One region of the Neobacillus terrisolis genome, then DNA from elsewhere that is predicted to be linked to it. Evidence: predicted binding sites of a transcription regulator. Region 1 holds the regulator's gene; each other region holds the start of a gene.
What was found. Region 1 encodes Rex, which represses fermentation and respiration genes when NADH is low (regulators of the CRP and FNR family bind a similar motif). Its sites were predicted from a motif close to TTGTGAAATATTTCACAA; they were not measured.
Positions count from the first base shown of each region.

Region 2: a site for Rex is predicted at 1,806-1,823, ahead of ric (iron-sulfur cluster repair di-iron protein). Genes of this name have one in related genera too.
Region 3: a site for Rex is predicted at 1,373-1,390, ahead of ACI48O_RS07035 (cytochrome c3 family protein). Genes of this name have one in related genera too.
Region 4: a site for Rex is predicted at 1,990-2,007, ahead of ACI48O_RS09245 (TorD/DmsD family molecular chaperone). Genes of this name have one in related genera too.

Region 1 covers NZ_JBKFGH010000047.1:4,438-8,185, forward strand. The annotation lists gene ACI48O_RS22020 (ABC-F family ATP-binding cassette domain-containing protein) at 1-984, opposite strand, end outside; gene moaC (cyclic pyranopterin monophosphate synthase MoaC) at 1,129-1,623, shown strand; gene ACI48O_RS22030 (redox-sensing transcriptional repressor Rex) at 1,649-2,302, shown strand; gene ACI48O_RS22035 (YdiK family protein) at 2,319-2,534, opposite strand; gene ACI48O_RS22040 (CPBP family intramembrane glutamic endopeptidase) at 2,531-3,262, opposite strand; gene groES (co-chaperone GroES) at 3,554-3,748, shown strand, end outside.
Region 2 covers NZ_JBKFGH010000004.1:243,540-247,287, reverse strand. The annotation lists gene mobB (molybdopterin-guanine dinucleotide biosynthesis protein B) at 1-473, opposite strand, end outside; gene ACI48O_RS03280 (molybdopterin molybdotransferase MoeA) at 439-1,704, opposite strand; gene ric (iron-sulfur cluster repair di-iron protein) at 1,978-2,676, shown strand; gene moaA (GTP 3',8-cyclase MoaA) at 2,744-3,748, opposite strand, start outside.
Region 3 covers NZ_JBKFGH010000008.1:287,580-291,327, reverse strand. The annotation lists gene ACI48O_RS07040 (cytochrome c3 family protein) at 1-820, shown strand, start outside; gene ACI48O_RS07035 (cytochrome c3 family protein) at 1,497-2,849, shown strand; gene ACI48O_RS07030 (cytochrome c3 family protein) at 2,879-3,748, shown strand, end outside.
Region 4 covers NZ_JBKFGH010000013.1:138,704-142,451, forward strand. The annotation lists gene ACI48O_RS09240 (DMSO/selenate family reductase complex A subunit) at 1-1,310, opposite strand, end outside; gene ACI48O_RS09245 (TorD/DmsD family molecular chaperone) at 1,300-1,962, opposite strand; gene prfA (peptide chain release factor 1) at 2,492-3,565, shown strand; gene prmC (peptide chain release factor N(5)-glutamine methyltransferase) at 3,558-3,748, shown strand, end outside.

The sequences.
Region 1 (3,748 bases):
ATTACCGCTCTGCTTTTCTATATCAAAAGAAAACGTTGCTGATTTTTCGTTTCCGGCGGGCCGATTCATGACATCCATTCGATCGAGTTGTTTACGGCGGCTTTGAGCCCGTTTCGTTGTCGAAGCACGAGCGAGATTGCGAGCAATAAAGTCTTGTAATTTTGCAATTTCATCTTGTTGCTTTTCAAACATTTTTAACTCGCGTTCATAGTTTTCAGCTTTTTGTTGTAAATACGAGCTATAGTTTCCAACGTATTTCATAATTTGCTGCCGCGACATTTCGTAAACCTGGTTAACGACCTTGTCCAAAAAGTAGCGGTCATGGGAAACGATCAAGATAGCCCCTTCATAATTTTGTAAATATTGCTCCAACCAAGACAATGTATCGATGTCTAAATGGTTGGTAGGTTCGTCTAAAATAAGAATATCCGGTTTTGTTAACAATAGCTTACCAAGGGCCAGCCGTGTTTTTTGTCCACCGCTAAGGCTGGAAATCTTTGTTGTATAATCAAAGCTATGGAAATTTAATCCATGCAATACAGAACGGATATCGGCTTCGTATTGATAGCCTCCCAAGTCTTTAAATTGGGTTTGGAGAAGATCGTAATCTTTTAATAATCTTTCATATACGGAGGTATTATTAAAGATTGCTGGGTCCGACATTTGTAACTCAAAATGTCGTAATTTCTGCTCAAGGTTTTGTAAGGATTCAAATACGGTAAGCATTTCTTCCCAAATCGACAATGTTGATTCAAGTCCGGTATTTTGCGCTAAATAACCGATGGTTACTTCCTTTGGCTTCATGATTTCTCCGGAATCATACGACATGTGTCCGGCGATAATTTTAAGTAAGGTTGATTTTCCTGCCCCGTTTCGACCAACTAATGCAATTCTGTCACGGGTTTGTACTTCAAGTTTTATATTCGATAAAATAAGATCTGCGCCATAAAATTTATTTAATTGGTTAACCTGCAATAATATCATGATATTCACCTCAACTACGATAGAGTAAGTGTAACGTATTCCTGGCATATCATCAATAACCGTAACATGTGAAGAAAAATACAAGTTTGATTCACACTTCATGGAAAAAATAGTGTATCATTCATAAAGAGAGGTGTTGTATGCATGGGAGAATTTACTCATTTTAATGAAGAAGGCCGTGCGAAAATGGTCGATGTAAGCAGTAAACCGGAAACTGTTCGAACGGCAGAAGCCCATTCAAGTATCACTGTAAGCAGTGAAATATATGAGAGAATCACCAATAATGAAATGAAAAAAGGGGATGTTCTTGCGGTAGCACAGGTAGCAGCAGTAATGGCCTGCAAGAAGACGTGGGAGATCATTCCGATGTGTCATCCTATTCCGTTAAATGGTGTCGATGTTTCTTTTTCATGGGAAAAAGAAAATGATGAATATACATTGCTCATTTCAGCGAAGGTGAAAACAAAAGGAAATACTGGTGTCGAAATGGAAGCGTTAACAGCTGCGTCGGTTTGTGCGTTAACGGTTTATGATATGTGCAAAGCCGTAGATAAAGGCATGGTAATTGGAAAAACATATCTGATCGAAAAAACCGGTGGAAAAAATGGGGACTTTCGTAGAGAGAACCGTGTGAAATAATCTTAAATGGGAGAGGCGTGTTGACATGTCGAATGACAATACAACCAAAATTCCACAAGCCACTGCAAAGAGATTACCACTGTATTATCGTTTTTTGAAAAATTTACATTCATCAGGTAAACAGCGTGTATCATCAGCAGAGCTAAGTGAAGCAGTTAAAGTTGACTCAGCAACGATTCGACGGGATTTTTCTTATTTTGGCGCATTAGGGAAAAAGGGCTATGGCTACAATGTTAACTATTTGCTAACCTTTTTTCGAAAAACGCTGGATCAGGACGAACTGACGAAGGTTGCGTTAATTGGTGTCGGGAATCTAGGAACGGCATTTTTAAATTACAATTTCTTAAAAAATAATAATACAAAGATTGAAATCGCATTTGATGTAGATGAGGCGAAGGTCGGCACAAAAATTGGAGATGTACCCGTTTACCATATGGATGATTTAGAGCAAAAGATCGAAGAAGAGGATATTCAAGTGGCCATTTTAACGATACCTGCTCCTGTGGCCCAAACTACTACGGATCGGCTCGCATCTGTAAACATTAAAGGGATTCTAAATTTTACACCTGCTCGATTAAATGTCCCTTCAAGCATTCGAGTTCATCATATTGATTTAGCGGTAGAATTACAATCACTCGTCTATTTCTTAAAGCATTATCCAAATAGCACAGAAGAATAATCAAAAAATGAGCCCGTTATCTAGGCTCATTTTTATTTTGGGTTATTTTTCTTAATTTAAAGTAAAGGGCTACCAATTTTAGCCCAGAGCCGAAATCAAATGTGGCGAGGAGGACAAGGATGATACTAAAGAAATCCCAGCCATATTGATTAACATTATCAATCGCAAAATAGGTAAATAAACAAGCTAAAACAATATGAATACTTCCGGTAAGCAAAGGTGATTGTATCATAAAAATCCTCCGATAAAGCTTTGAATTTTTTCTGATTGTTCAATGAGCCGATCGATATCCTCTTTATACACAGTTTGGATCAGCACAACGAGCGTGTTCATTGAAACATGGGCAAAGATGGGTACGATAATTCGCTTTGTTTTTACATAAAGATAGGCAAAGGTAAAGCCCATCGCTGAATATAACAAAGTATGCTCCGGTTCCATGTGAGCTAAAGAAAAAATAACGGAGCTTATGAGAGCAGATAAAAAGAAATTCAGTCGTTGATAAAGAGCTCCAAAAATAATTTTTCGAAAAACAATTTCCTCTAAAATAGGTCCGATGATCGAGCTGATTAAAATAATAACTGGAAAGCTTTCGATCACGGTTAATATTTGTTGGGTATTATCCGAGCCTATTTTGATTCCTAGCATCGCTTCAATATTGGCTGCAACTTGTTGAGCAAATAAGGCAAGAAAAACACCGGAAATGGCCCAGAAGATCGACAAGGATATACTAGCTTGATTCCGTTCTAACCTAGTCGTAAATTCACCGCGCAAAACCCAAAGCACAAGGATAAGGGATACAGTAAAGCTTGTGACAAGCCAAATCGGAACGGCCAGTATTTTCATTTCGCTCGCTGAATATCCAAATAGAGTCCCAATGTAGGCGGTTAAGGGTAAACCAACAAGACTAGACAATTGTAGAGTTAAAAAGATAATAATGACGATCCAATACTCTTTTTTCAAATTATGCTTCTCCTTAAAAAAACTAATGAACTAAGCTCAATTGTACAAATTATCAAGGGTAGATACAAATGAATAAGATTTGTAGAAAAAATTTTTTGCCAATATGGATAAAAACGGTAATAAGATGCATACTTTATAAGGTTGAGAAAAGCATGGACCAAAATAAAAAAAATTTACCATCTCTCTTGCAAAAGATGGTGCAATTATTTATTATAATAATTGTGTTAGCACTCGATAGAGGAGAGTGCTAATAAATAATAATCTACATATTATTTGAGGAGGTTGTTTCTCTTGTTAAAGCCAATTGGTGATCGTATTGTTATTGAGCTTGTTCAGTCAGAGGAAAAAACTGCAAGCGGTATTGTTCTACCGGACACTGCTAAAGAAAAGCCACAAGAAGGAAAAGTAATTGCTGTTGGTTCAGGTCGTGTTCTTGACAGTGGAGAGCGTGTGGCAGTAGAGGTTGCTGTAGGCGATCGCATTATC
Region 2 (3,748 bases), on a different contig from region 1:
AGGTCTGTTTTAATCGAAGCCAATAGACTGTGATCCCAGTAAAATACAACGATAATATTCGTTAGGTTGGTAAGAAGCTCCACATCGTTTTGGTCACGCACGATCACGGCTTTCGGAAAATCGGCGCGCTTATGGCCTTCAATGATAATCATATCGGGATCAAAAAAACTCAGCAGCCTGATTTGCTCTTGGAGGGTCCAAACGGCTTGTTCGGCTTGGAGGAGAATTCGTCCCTCTCCTTCAACAACAGAGGCTAATGCCCCAGCGTAAATATGCTCACTAGAATCTTTTTCATTTAAAAGATCTGGACGTCCGCCATGACCGTGATGCTTCAAGGTTACAACCTTGAATTGTTCCTTACTCAGTTGGCGTACCAACTTCGTTATAAACGTTGTTTTCCCACTATTGGAATAGCCTGAGATTTGAAAGATGATTGGATCACCATGGCCACTCACTTCCGGTCGTGTCCTCAAGCAACAAAACCTCCACTTCTGTTCCGGCCTCGTACCCTCTTGTTCCACCTGGCAAAATCATTAACGAATTGGCTCCAGCCAAACTCATCACGATATTGGATTTATCTAATCCGCTCGGTGCTGCAACAAGGCGGCCATCTTTCACCGTTACCGAACTTCTTACAAATCGAGTAAATGGATTAGCCTTTGGAAAATCCACCTCTAAGATGGCTTTTTCTTTTCGGAGGTGCGGCTTTTCTGAAAACAGGAACGTCCTAATTATTGGACGGGCAAATAATTCGAAACCAACATAACATGCAGATGGATTTCCTGAGAGGCCAAATAACAGTTTACCGTTAAATTGAGCTACGGTCGTAACGCTGCCCGGTCTCATCGCCACCTTATTAAACAGGACTTCTGCCCCCATTTTCTCGTATATTGCTGGCATAAAGTCAAAATCACCGACTGAAACACCACCGGTCGTTAAGAGTAAATCCACCTTACTTAACGCTGATGTTACCGCCTCATAGCATGTATCAAAATCATCTGGAAGTTTTCCGAAATAAGAAACCTCTGCTCCTGCCCGATCGATTTGTGCAGAAATCATATAGGAATTACTGTTTCGAATTTTCCCAGGCTCAAGTGGTTCATCTACCTCTAGTAGTTCCGTACCAGTTGCAAACAGGCCGACGATTGGTTTTTTCGAAACGGGAACCTGCGCATAACCAAAGGTCGCGAGCATCGCTTGAATACCAGGATTAATCAATGTTCCTTTTTTTACAAGGACTTCACCTTTATTGGCATCCTCCCCAGTAAACGAGACATTGTCCCCCGGCTTATAAGAGCGCTTGATGGAAATGAAATTCTTCCCATCTTGCACAAATTCTTTTGCAAGTTCAAGCATGACAACTGCGTCACTTCCATCAGGCATTTGGGCACCCGTCATAATTCTTACTGCTTGATACGGGCCTAATATCTTGGCAGATACTGCTCCAGCTCCAATATGATCAATTACTTCAAATTCTACAGGATGATCAAGGGAAGCTGCTTGAGAATCAATCGAGCGAATCGCAAAACCATCATAAGGGGCTCGATCAAAATGTGGTACATCGCTTGTTGCGATTAAATCCTCCGATAAAAATCGATTGTGACTTTCAAAAATTGACACATATTCCGTTAATCCATTTCTTTTATACTTCATCACTTGACCAACAGCATCAGCAATTGGAATGGGTATTCTACGATCCAACATTCTTTTCAACTCCTATGTTTAAACAAGCTTGCTTATGTATTGAAATATCTCTAGTTTTCACCATCTGCCATATCATTATAAGCCTATCAAGTTGTTCGTCAACATGAAAAACATCACAAATTGAGATATTTTCTCACTAAAGACCCATATTCCTGTAATTTTTACATGTTAATAAAAACATTCATCTTGTGTGATTTATGTCACCAACCATAACCTGCATTTTCGTTATGCTAAAGGGGAAAATAACACAAAGGGTAATAAGGAGGAACTTTCATGAATACTATGCCATTTACAGAAACTTCATTAGTTAGAGATATTGTCAATGAACTACCAAAATCAAGTGATCTTTTCAAAAGCTATCGTATTGATTTTTGCTGTGGCGGAAATCGCCCAGTAGCCGAAGCTGCTGCTGAAAGAAATGTAAATATGGAAACATTAATGGCTGAACTAGCTGAAGTTTACAAAAACAGCGTAAATGAACCAATCGACCTTGAGGTATGGACAAATACTGATTCACAAACATTAATCAATCATGTTATTGATAAATACCACCGTCCCCTTGAAGAAGAGCTTTCAATGCTAAGTCCGTATGTAACAAAGGTCGCAAGAGTACATGGTGATTCTCATCCAGAATTAATTAGAATGCATGACCTCTTTTATGAACTAAAGAAGGAGCTATTAGAGCATACAGCAAAAGAAGAAGCAACGGTTTTCCCAATGCTATTGAAGCTTGCTGAAGCAGAGGGTGCAGAGCGAGAAGAAATGATGAAAGAAATTCAGGAATTAGAGAAAGAACATGACCATGCAGGGGCCATTTTAAAAGAATTACGAGACATCACATCAGACTTTGTACCTCCAATTGACGCATGCGGAACCTACCGCCTCGTCTACAAACGTCTCGAGATGCTCGAAGGAGAAACCTTCATGCACGTCCACCTTGAGAACAATATTCTGTTCCCAAGATATCTATAAAAAACGAGAAAAAAGGCTGCGAACCCCGCAGCCTTTTCTTTTTTCCTGATATAAAATTTAATTGCCGTTAACCGCCGATATAGGACATTTCGATTTTCTTACGCGCTTTTCTTGTTTCCTCTGTTCGTTCATCAGAATAGCGATCAGATCGTTGACCCCAGATATCCTTTATTCTGTTCTCCAAGTCTTCGTCACTTACTCCGCTTCTCATGAATTCTTTTATATCATGACCATTTCCATTGAATAAACAAGTGAAGACTTGTCCATTTGCGGATAGTCTCGCTCTAGTACAGGTAGAGCAGAAGGATTCAGAAACTGAGGTAATAAACCCAACATCTACATTCGTGTCCTTATATCGATAACGTTTGGCCACTTCACCATAATACGCTGGTTCTACCGTTTCTAATTCAAATTCATTCTTAAGCATTTCATAGATTTGTTTTTTGGTGACAACATCATCCATTTTCCAGCCATTCGTACTGCCTACATCCATGAATTCAATATAACGGAGCTCCAAGCCTCGCTCTTTACAAAAGGCAGCCATTGGGATAATTTCTGTATCATTTAGTCCTTTTTTAACGACCATGTTAATTTTGATACCCAATCCCGCCTCTTTGGCAGCTTCAATCCCTTTCAGGACTGGACCTACCCCAACATTTCTACCGTTTATCGTGCCAAATAGTTCATCATTTAGACTATCTAAACTAATATTCACCCTTTTAAGGCCTGCTTCCCTTAACTCTTTGGCATACTTTGGCAAATACACTCCATTCGTCGTTAAGGCGATATCTCTAAGACCATCAATATTAGACAACATCTTAATTAAAACTGGTAAATCTTTTCTTAACAGAGGTTCTCCTCCAGTTAAGCGAATCTTTTCCACTCCTAGTTTAATAAAAAGGGTTGCTAGACGATGTATTTCTTCATATGTTAATAACTCTGATCTAGGTAAAAAGGCAAAATCCGGACCGAATAGTTCGGCAGGCATACAATATTGACAACGAAAATTACAGCGATCGATTACAGAAATTCGAATGTCTCGCAGCGGCCTGTCTAATTGATCTCTTACTTG
Region 3 (3,748 bases), on a different contig from region 1:
CGCGAAAATCGTTGAGCGTGGTATTAATGGATCCAACACATATGATTACTGGAAGATGTCAAACGCCAAAAAGTTAATAGATGAAGAATATGTCAGACCAAACATGGGAACATGCATTGATTGTCATGACCAAGTCAATCAAGGGAAGAAACCTTGGAAGGATATAGCTTATAGTTTGCCGGAAAAACCTGAGGAACAAAAGAAGAAGGAAAGTACTTACGTATTTAAGCCAACCCCTGAAATGGAAGCGGGGGTTTTAGAACGAGATGTTCCCGAAAACACACAAAAGATTATCCTTCAGGCTTTAGGTCACCAAAAGGATGGTGTGAAGATCTCGATGGATTGCTTTGTCTGTCACCAAAAGATTAATACACCTAAGAATCACGATGAAAAATTATGGGGGAAGCAACATGGGAATTTTGCTTTAGATGATTTGGAAGAATGTTTAGATTGCCACCAGGATTCTAAATGGGTGAAAAAGTTTGAAAAGCAGGATATACGAGATTTACTTTCCGGAACTAAAGAGAAAGAATTAATCGCCCAAAAACAAATGACTGTAAAAGAATTATCGCGGACTAACAACTTCTGTTTCACCTGTCATCAAGTGACTAGACCTGAGGATCACCTAGACCGATACACTTGGCTGACAGATACACACCGCTTTGGTGGAGATTCAAAAGAATCCCGTGAAGGATGCTATGCTTGCCATGATTTCTATAAGCCTGATCCAATAAAGGGGCTAACAGCACCTTCAGACGTATACTGTCAATTCTGTCATCAAAATGGCTTTAAAGACGAGCCTATTTCAGGTATTGAATAAGGAATCAAGAGATAAACAAAATCTATTTAAAAAGAAACGGTGTCTTCATAAAAAAAACACAATTTATCTTATTGACAAGAAGTTTGTGAAAATCTATCTAGTATTTAGATTCTATTTTATTCCTGACGAATTTATTAAAAGGAATTTGAAGAATAGGATAAGTGCAAATTAATAGTGAGCACGACGGAAGTGATAATCTCACCTTCGTCGTGCTCTTTTATTATTTCTAAATAAGTTAACCTGATAATTATACATAAAATTCAGCAATACTTCGTATTTACTCTATTTATAGGTAAAAATTGATTTACCACTATTTCAATTCTTTATTTGTTCACATAGAGTAGACACAATTGTTTCCATTCTGTCACTTTTATGTGATTTTTGTGAGGGAATTTTGAGTATGATTTTGTTAGTGAAATAATTTTTTAGGAGAATATTTAACACTGTTGTTGTGTTGTTTTTCTTGCCTTTTTAAGCGTTTTCAATTTTAATTATTTAAATATTTAATTTCCGATTTTTTCTAGATTGTGTAAAAAAACTGAATAAAAAGTAATGCGTCTTTTTTCACAAATTGTCCATTGGAAAAAACCCTTACAAAGTAAGATACTAACTTTAGAGAGGTAAAAAACATAGAAAAATAACTAGATATTATTTACAACAGAAAGGGTGAACATCAGTGGCCTTTGGGAGAAAGAAAAAGACCCAAGACGAGAATTCAGGGGAAAAGAAACCCGGTCTGGTCCGAAGACTATGGAGGAAGTTCCGTAGTATAGATTGGAAGAATCCTGTTAACCGCTGGAAGGCGCTATTTGTATCATTATTTGCATTTATTGCATTATTGGGAGTTATGTACGGAGCTGTTGCAGCTACCTCAACTCCAACATTCTGTAAAACCTGTCATGAGATGGCTCCGGAACACGTTACTTTCCAAGCCAGTGCTCACAGTGAAATCTCGTGTGTTCAGTGTCACGTCAACCCAGGTATGGTTAATACCATGGTTCACAAAGTTTATGCATTAAAAGAAGTTTACTACCACATTGTTGGTCCGCCTGATCCAATAGCACAGACGGATGCAGTCGAGGATGTTAACTGTGTACAGTGTCACTCGCAAAACCGTTTAGTAACAGCAACTGGGGACCTGAAAGTAAATCATAAGGGCCATATTGAAGAAGGCATTCCATGTATCACTTGTCATAGTGGTGTAGTTCACGCTAAAGCGGTTGAACGTGGTCTAAATACTCAAGAAAACTTAGATTACTGGACTCCAGAAAATGCTGAAAAATTAATGGGTGAACAATATATGCGCCCTAACATGGGAACTTGTATTGACTGTCACGATCAAGTGAACCAAGGCAAAAAACCTTGGAAAGATATTGCCTACAGCTTACCTGAAAGCACTCACGGTAAAGAGCATGAAGAAAAAGAAAGTTCTAAAGAAGAAAACCATGATGCTGAAGCTACTGAAGTGAGTGCTGCAGAAGCTGAAAAAGTAAGCCATCAGAAAACGCAGGATATCATTCTGCAAGCAGTTGGTAAACAGAAACAAGACGTGAAGCTTTCAATGGAATGTTTCACTTGTCACATTGAAATTAATACACCGAAGAACCACGATAACGTAGCTTGGAATCAAAGTCACGGTGGTGACGCATTAGACAGACTCGATGAATGTATCGACTGTCACCAAGATTCTAAGTGGATTAAAATATTCGCAAAGCAAGATATTCAACAATTGCTAAAAGGTAGCACAGACAAAGAGAAATATACAAAGAATATCCTTGTTGTAAAAAATGAGTCTCGTCAAAATCATTTCTGTAGCACATGTCACGCTAACCGTCCTCCTGGACACGTCGACAGTGACACTTGGTTAACTGCACATGCTTCACAAGCACAAACAAATGAAGCAAAGTCTAATTGCTATGTATGTCACGATAAAGAAAAGCCAAATGAAGCATCAACTGATATTAAAGCACCAACAGATGTGTATTGCCAATTCTGTCACAGAACAGGATTTAAAAGTGAAAAGCTTTAAAGATTAACAGTCTAGAAGGAGGGTAAACAATGGAAGAACAGCATAATGAACAACCAACCCCTCCCCCATCCAGTAATAAGTTAAAAATCATTAAGGGACTAACCTTAACGTTTATATTTCTCCTTGTCTTTTTTGGTCTCGGATTCGTAGGAGTAGAATCGACTTCAAGTTCGAAATTCTGCTCCTCGTGCCACGAGATGAAGCCACAATACTATACCTGGAAGGCTTCCACTCATAGTGAAGTCGATTGCGTCAGCTGTCATATTCAGCCAGGCGCAGAGAATTTTGCAAAAGCGAAAGCAAACGGCCTAGTCGAAGTATATATGAAAACAACAGACAAATACCAAGCTCCTATTAAAATGCCTAACTTGATTCCGGATGAAGCTTGTGAAAGGTGTCACAATATCAAAACTCGTAACTTCTCAGTATCCGGTGATTTAATTATTCCGCACACGAAACATAAAGAAGAGGGAATCGAGTGCGTTCAGTGTCACAGCGGTACAGCTCATGGTGAAATTTCTGATCGGAAAGTAACCTATAAAAGTGATTATGGCAAATGGAATGAAAAGCTTGGGGCATCGTTAATGAGTGACAAGAAATTCACGAGTCCACAAATGGACACATGTATGGAATGCCACGAATTGCAAAAGGCACCGCTAGAGTGTACTGCCTGTCACGAATCAACGATGGTTCCGGATAATCATAAAACAGAACAGTTTAAAGCCGGTGGACACGGGAAGGACATCCAAGCTGAAGAACTTCAAAAATGTGAAAAATGTCATTCCTATATGTCAACCTCAAAATATGATTTATTCAAGGAAACTCCAACCTATCAACGCTTGTTGGATAAAGATAAAGCAGTGCCGCAAGTTACAGTGCAAACCTATGCTAAAACGAAT
Region 4 (3,748 bases), on a different contig from region 1:
CACTGGTAACAAGGAATCGTCGCTTTAATCGGATTTTCGAATGTGATTGGGAAGACGATGCCTGAACGTGGTTCGCTATAACCTGTTCCAGCTGCCCAACCGCCAAGCTTACCAACATTTCCGGTTAAACATGCAAGCTGTGCGCCACCGCGCATAACCTGTTCGCCATAGGCATGACGCTGTGGTCCCCAGCCTTGAATTAATGCGGCCGGCTTCGCTGTTGCATATTCACGAGCGATTTGCCGGATTTTTTCGGCCGGAACGCGCGTAATTTTCTCAGCCCATTCAGGCGTTTTTGCGATACCGTCTTTTTCGCCAAGCAGATAGCTTTTCAATGATTCTTTTTTATCAACGCCGTCAGGCATGTGATCGCTATCAAAGCCGACGCAGAATTGATCCAGGAAGGCTTGATCATGTAAGTTTTCAGTAATGATCACATAGCCCATCGCGTCCATCATTGCATTGTCAGTGGTTGGTAAAATCGGAATCCATTCGTCGGCAAATGCAACAACCGTATCTGTGTAACGCGGGTCAATTACGACGATTTTCGTGCCGTTTTTCTTCGCCGCTAACAGGAAATCACGGTATGGAGTTGAGAAAATAATCTCGGCAGGATTTTGCCCCCAAAGGATGATATATTTTGAGTGAAGCAAGCTGTCATAGCTGTTTCCTGAATTATTTGATCCGTAAGTATACGGGGTAGCAACGTTACTTGCTCCGGAGCTATAATCATTCCGATAATGAAGGAAACCGCCGGTTAAGGCCATTAATCTTCTTGCACAAGTCCGTCCGGCATAAAGCCCTTGGTTACCGGATGCATAATTGGCATATCTTGAATCTGGGCCATATTTATCGCCGATCCTCTTCATTTCAGAGGCAATCGTGTCAACGGCTTCTTCCCAGCTGATTCGTTCGAATTTTCCTTCGCCACGCTTGCCAACCCGCTTCATTGGGTATTTCAGGCGGTCGGGATGATACAGCATCGAGCGATAGCTTCTTCCTCTGACACAAGCTCTTAATGCAGGAGTGGACAGATCGTCACCTTTGTTGGTGTCCGTACTAATCCGAACGACAACGCCATCTCGCACATGTGCTTTAATGACACATTTTCCACCGCAGTTGTTTACACTACAAGTAGAAACGACGGTTTCAGTAACCTCCTTAATCTCCGGACTTTTTACTTCCTTCTTATCTATTAAAAGCTTCGTGCCGATTCCCCCGGCAATAACCGGAACGGCTGCTGCACCAGTCCATTTTAAGAAGGTTCGGCGCTTCATATTCGTTGAAATTAACGGCTTTTTATCTGACATTTGCTAATGCCTCCTTTATCTCTATCAATGATTCATAATCAGATTCGATAAAATCCTCAAGCAGCATGGCTGCTCCTTTAAATAAAAGACTGTCAGTATTCTTAGTAATTTTCGCGCAAAAAGCCGGGATCCATTGACGTATGTGCTGGTCAAGAAAGTCAATTTGATGGTCTAACAGAGCATCAAGCTTGGCAAAATCCGCTTCCTGCAAACATAAGTTATTTACATGCATTAAAAACTCTAATTCAATCGTAATGTGGTCATCCGGTTCATTGTTTTCACGGACAAACTCTAGTCCAAACTCGTGATAACAACGGCGAACCTGGTAAGTGGATTCATCAAAAAGGAGTTGTTCTTTGCTCCGATAGACAGATTCCCAAGGAGGAGCCACGATCATACCCGGCCCTAAGAATAGGCGGTTAAACTCTGCCTCTGCTTCCTGAAGCTCGGATTCTGTTACTCTATTAAAAAATTGATAGAGATATTCGCCACCTTGATTAAGTTCTTGTAACCCTTGAAAGCTGCCTTGATCTTTGAGCTCGGAAATCGTTGTTGCGGAAAGAGGTTTGAAAAATAACAATTGTAAAAACTGGTAAAAATTTTGTCTAACCTTGAAGTAATCCAACAGTGGGGCAGCATCGATTGTTTGCATAAGTCCACTCCCTGCAGAAATTTGTATTTGTGAATAATTTCACAATATTTATAGCCATAGTTCTCCCATATAAAAAAATAGGGAAGTGAAATTACTCACATCATTCATTTCGGTATATCAATATAATGAAGATTTATCTATCATCTTGATTTTACAGCATTCCATATATATAGAAATTAAGCGTGGGAATTCTTCACATATTATTCAAAATGTGTAGACAAAATATGGACGATTTTATAAAATTAATATTTTTTTAATATATTGATGCAAGGGGACGGTTCTCCTGCATCAAAAAGGAGCAGGAGAACCGTCCCCATGATTCAAAAAGGAGCGGGAGAACCGTCCCCTTGATTGACTGGGGGGAGTGGCTGTACTATAATTAGAATGTTATGGGTTCTTTCTGAAGGGGCTTAAGCGGCGCACGGGAATCGTTATGAACGTGCTTTTTGAATGGATTTTGAAGATATTAACGCAGTGTATAAGACTGGTTTATTTTTATAAAAAAGAAAAAATTTAGAGGTGAAGAATCATGTTTGATCGTCTTCAAGCGGTTGAAGATCGTTATGAGAAGCTGAATGAGCTTTTGAGTGATCCGGATATTGTGAATGACCCGAAGAAGCTTCGCGATTATTCGAAGGAGCAAGCTGATATACAGGAAACGGTGCAAGCATACCGTGAGTATAAGGATGTTAGGGAGCAGATTGCTGATGCGAAGGCAATGCTCGATGAGAAGCTGGATGCGGAAATGCGCGAGATGGTGAAGGAAGAGTTAAGTGACCTGGAGGCGCAGAAGGTTGAGTTACAGGAGAGAATGCGGATTCTCTTGATTCCGAAGGACCCGAATGATGATAAGAACGTTATCTTTGAAATTCGTGGTGCTGCCGGTGGTGAGGAGGCTGCATTGTTTGCGAATACTCTTTACCGGATGTACAGCCGTTATGCGGAAACGCAGGGCTGGAAAACGGAAGTAATCGATGCGAATCCAACTGGTCTTGGCGGTTTTAAAGAGATTATCTTCATGATTACCGGTAAAGGTGCTTATTCGAAATTGAAGTTTGAAAATGGGGCCCACCGCGTGCAGCGTGTTCCGGAAACGGAATCTGGCGGCCGGATTCATACGTCAACGGCGACGGTTGCTTGTTTGCCGGAAGCGGAAGATGTGGAAGTGGAGATTCATGATAAAGATGTCCGCGTCGATACGTACTGTTCAAGCGGCGCCGGCGGACAATCGGTTAACACGACTGCGTCAGCGATCCGTGTTACGCACATTCCAACTGGGATTGTGGTAACGTGTCAGGATGAGAAGTCGCAGCATAAGAATAAGGACAAGGCGATGAAGGTATTGCGTGCCCGTGTGTATGATAAGTTCATGCAAGAGGCGCAGGCGGAATATGATGAGGTGCGTAAGAGCGCGGTTGGAACGGGTGACCGTTCGGAGCGGATTCGTACGTATAACTATCCGCAAAACCGTGTAACCGATCACCGTATTGGTTTGACGTTGCAGAAGTTAGATCAAATTATTGAAGGCCGACTCGATGAGATTATCGATGCGTTGATTTTAGAAGACCAGTCTAGCAAGTTGGAGTCTGGTTCAGATGAGTAAGATTTATGAAGCCCTGCACTGGGCTTCTTCTTTTTTAAAGGAGAAGGCTCGGGATGAGAATGCCGGGGAGCTGTTGTTGCGGTTTGTGACGGGGAAGTCGCGCTCGGAGTTGTTTGCGAGTTTTCATGATGAGCTTTCCGCTGATGTGGAGGCGCGCTTTCGGGCTGCAGTCGAGACGCATGC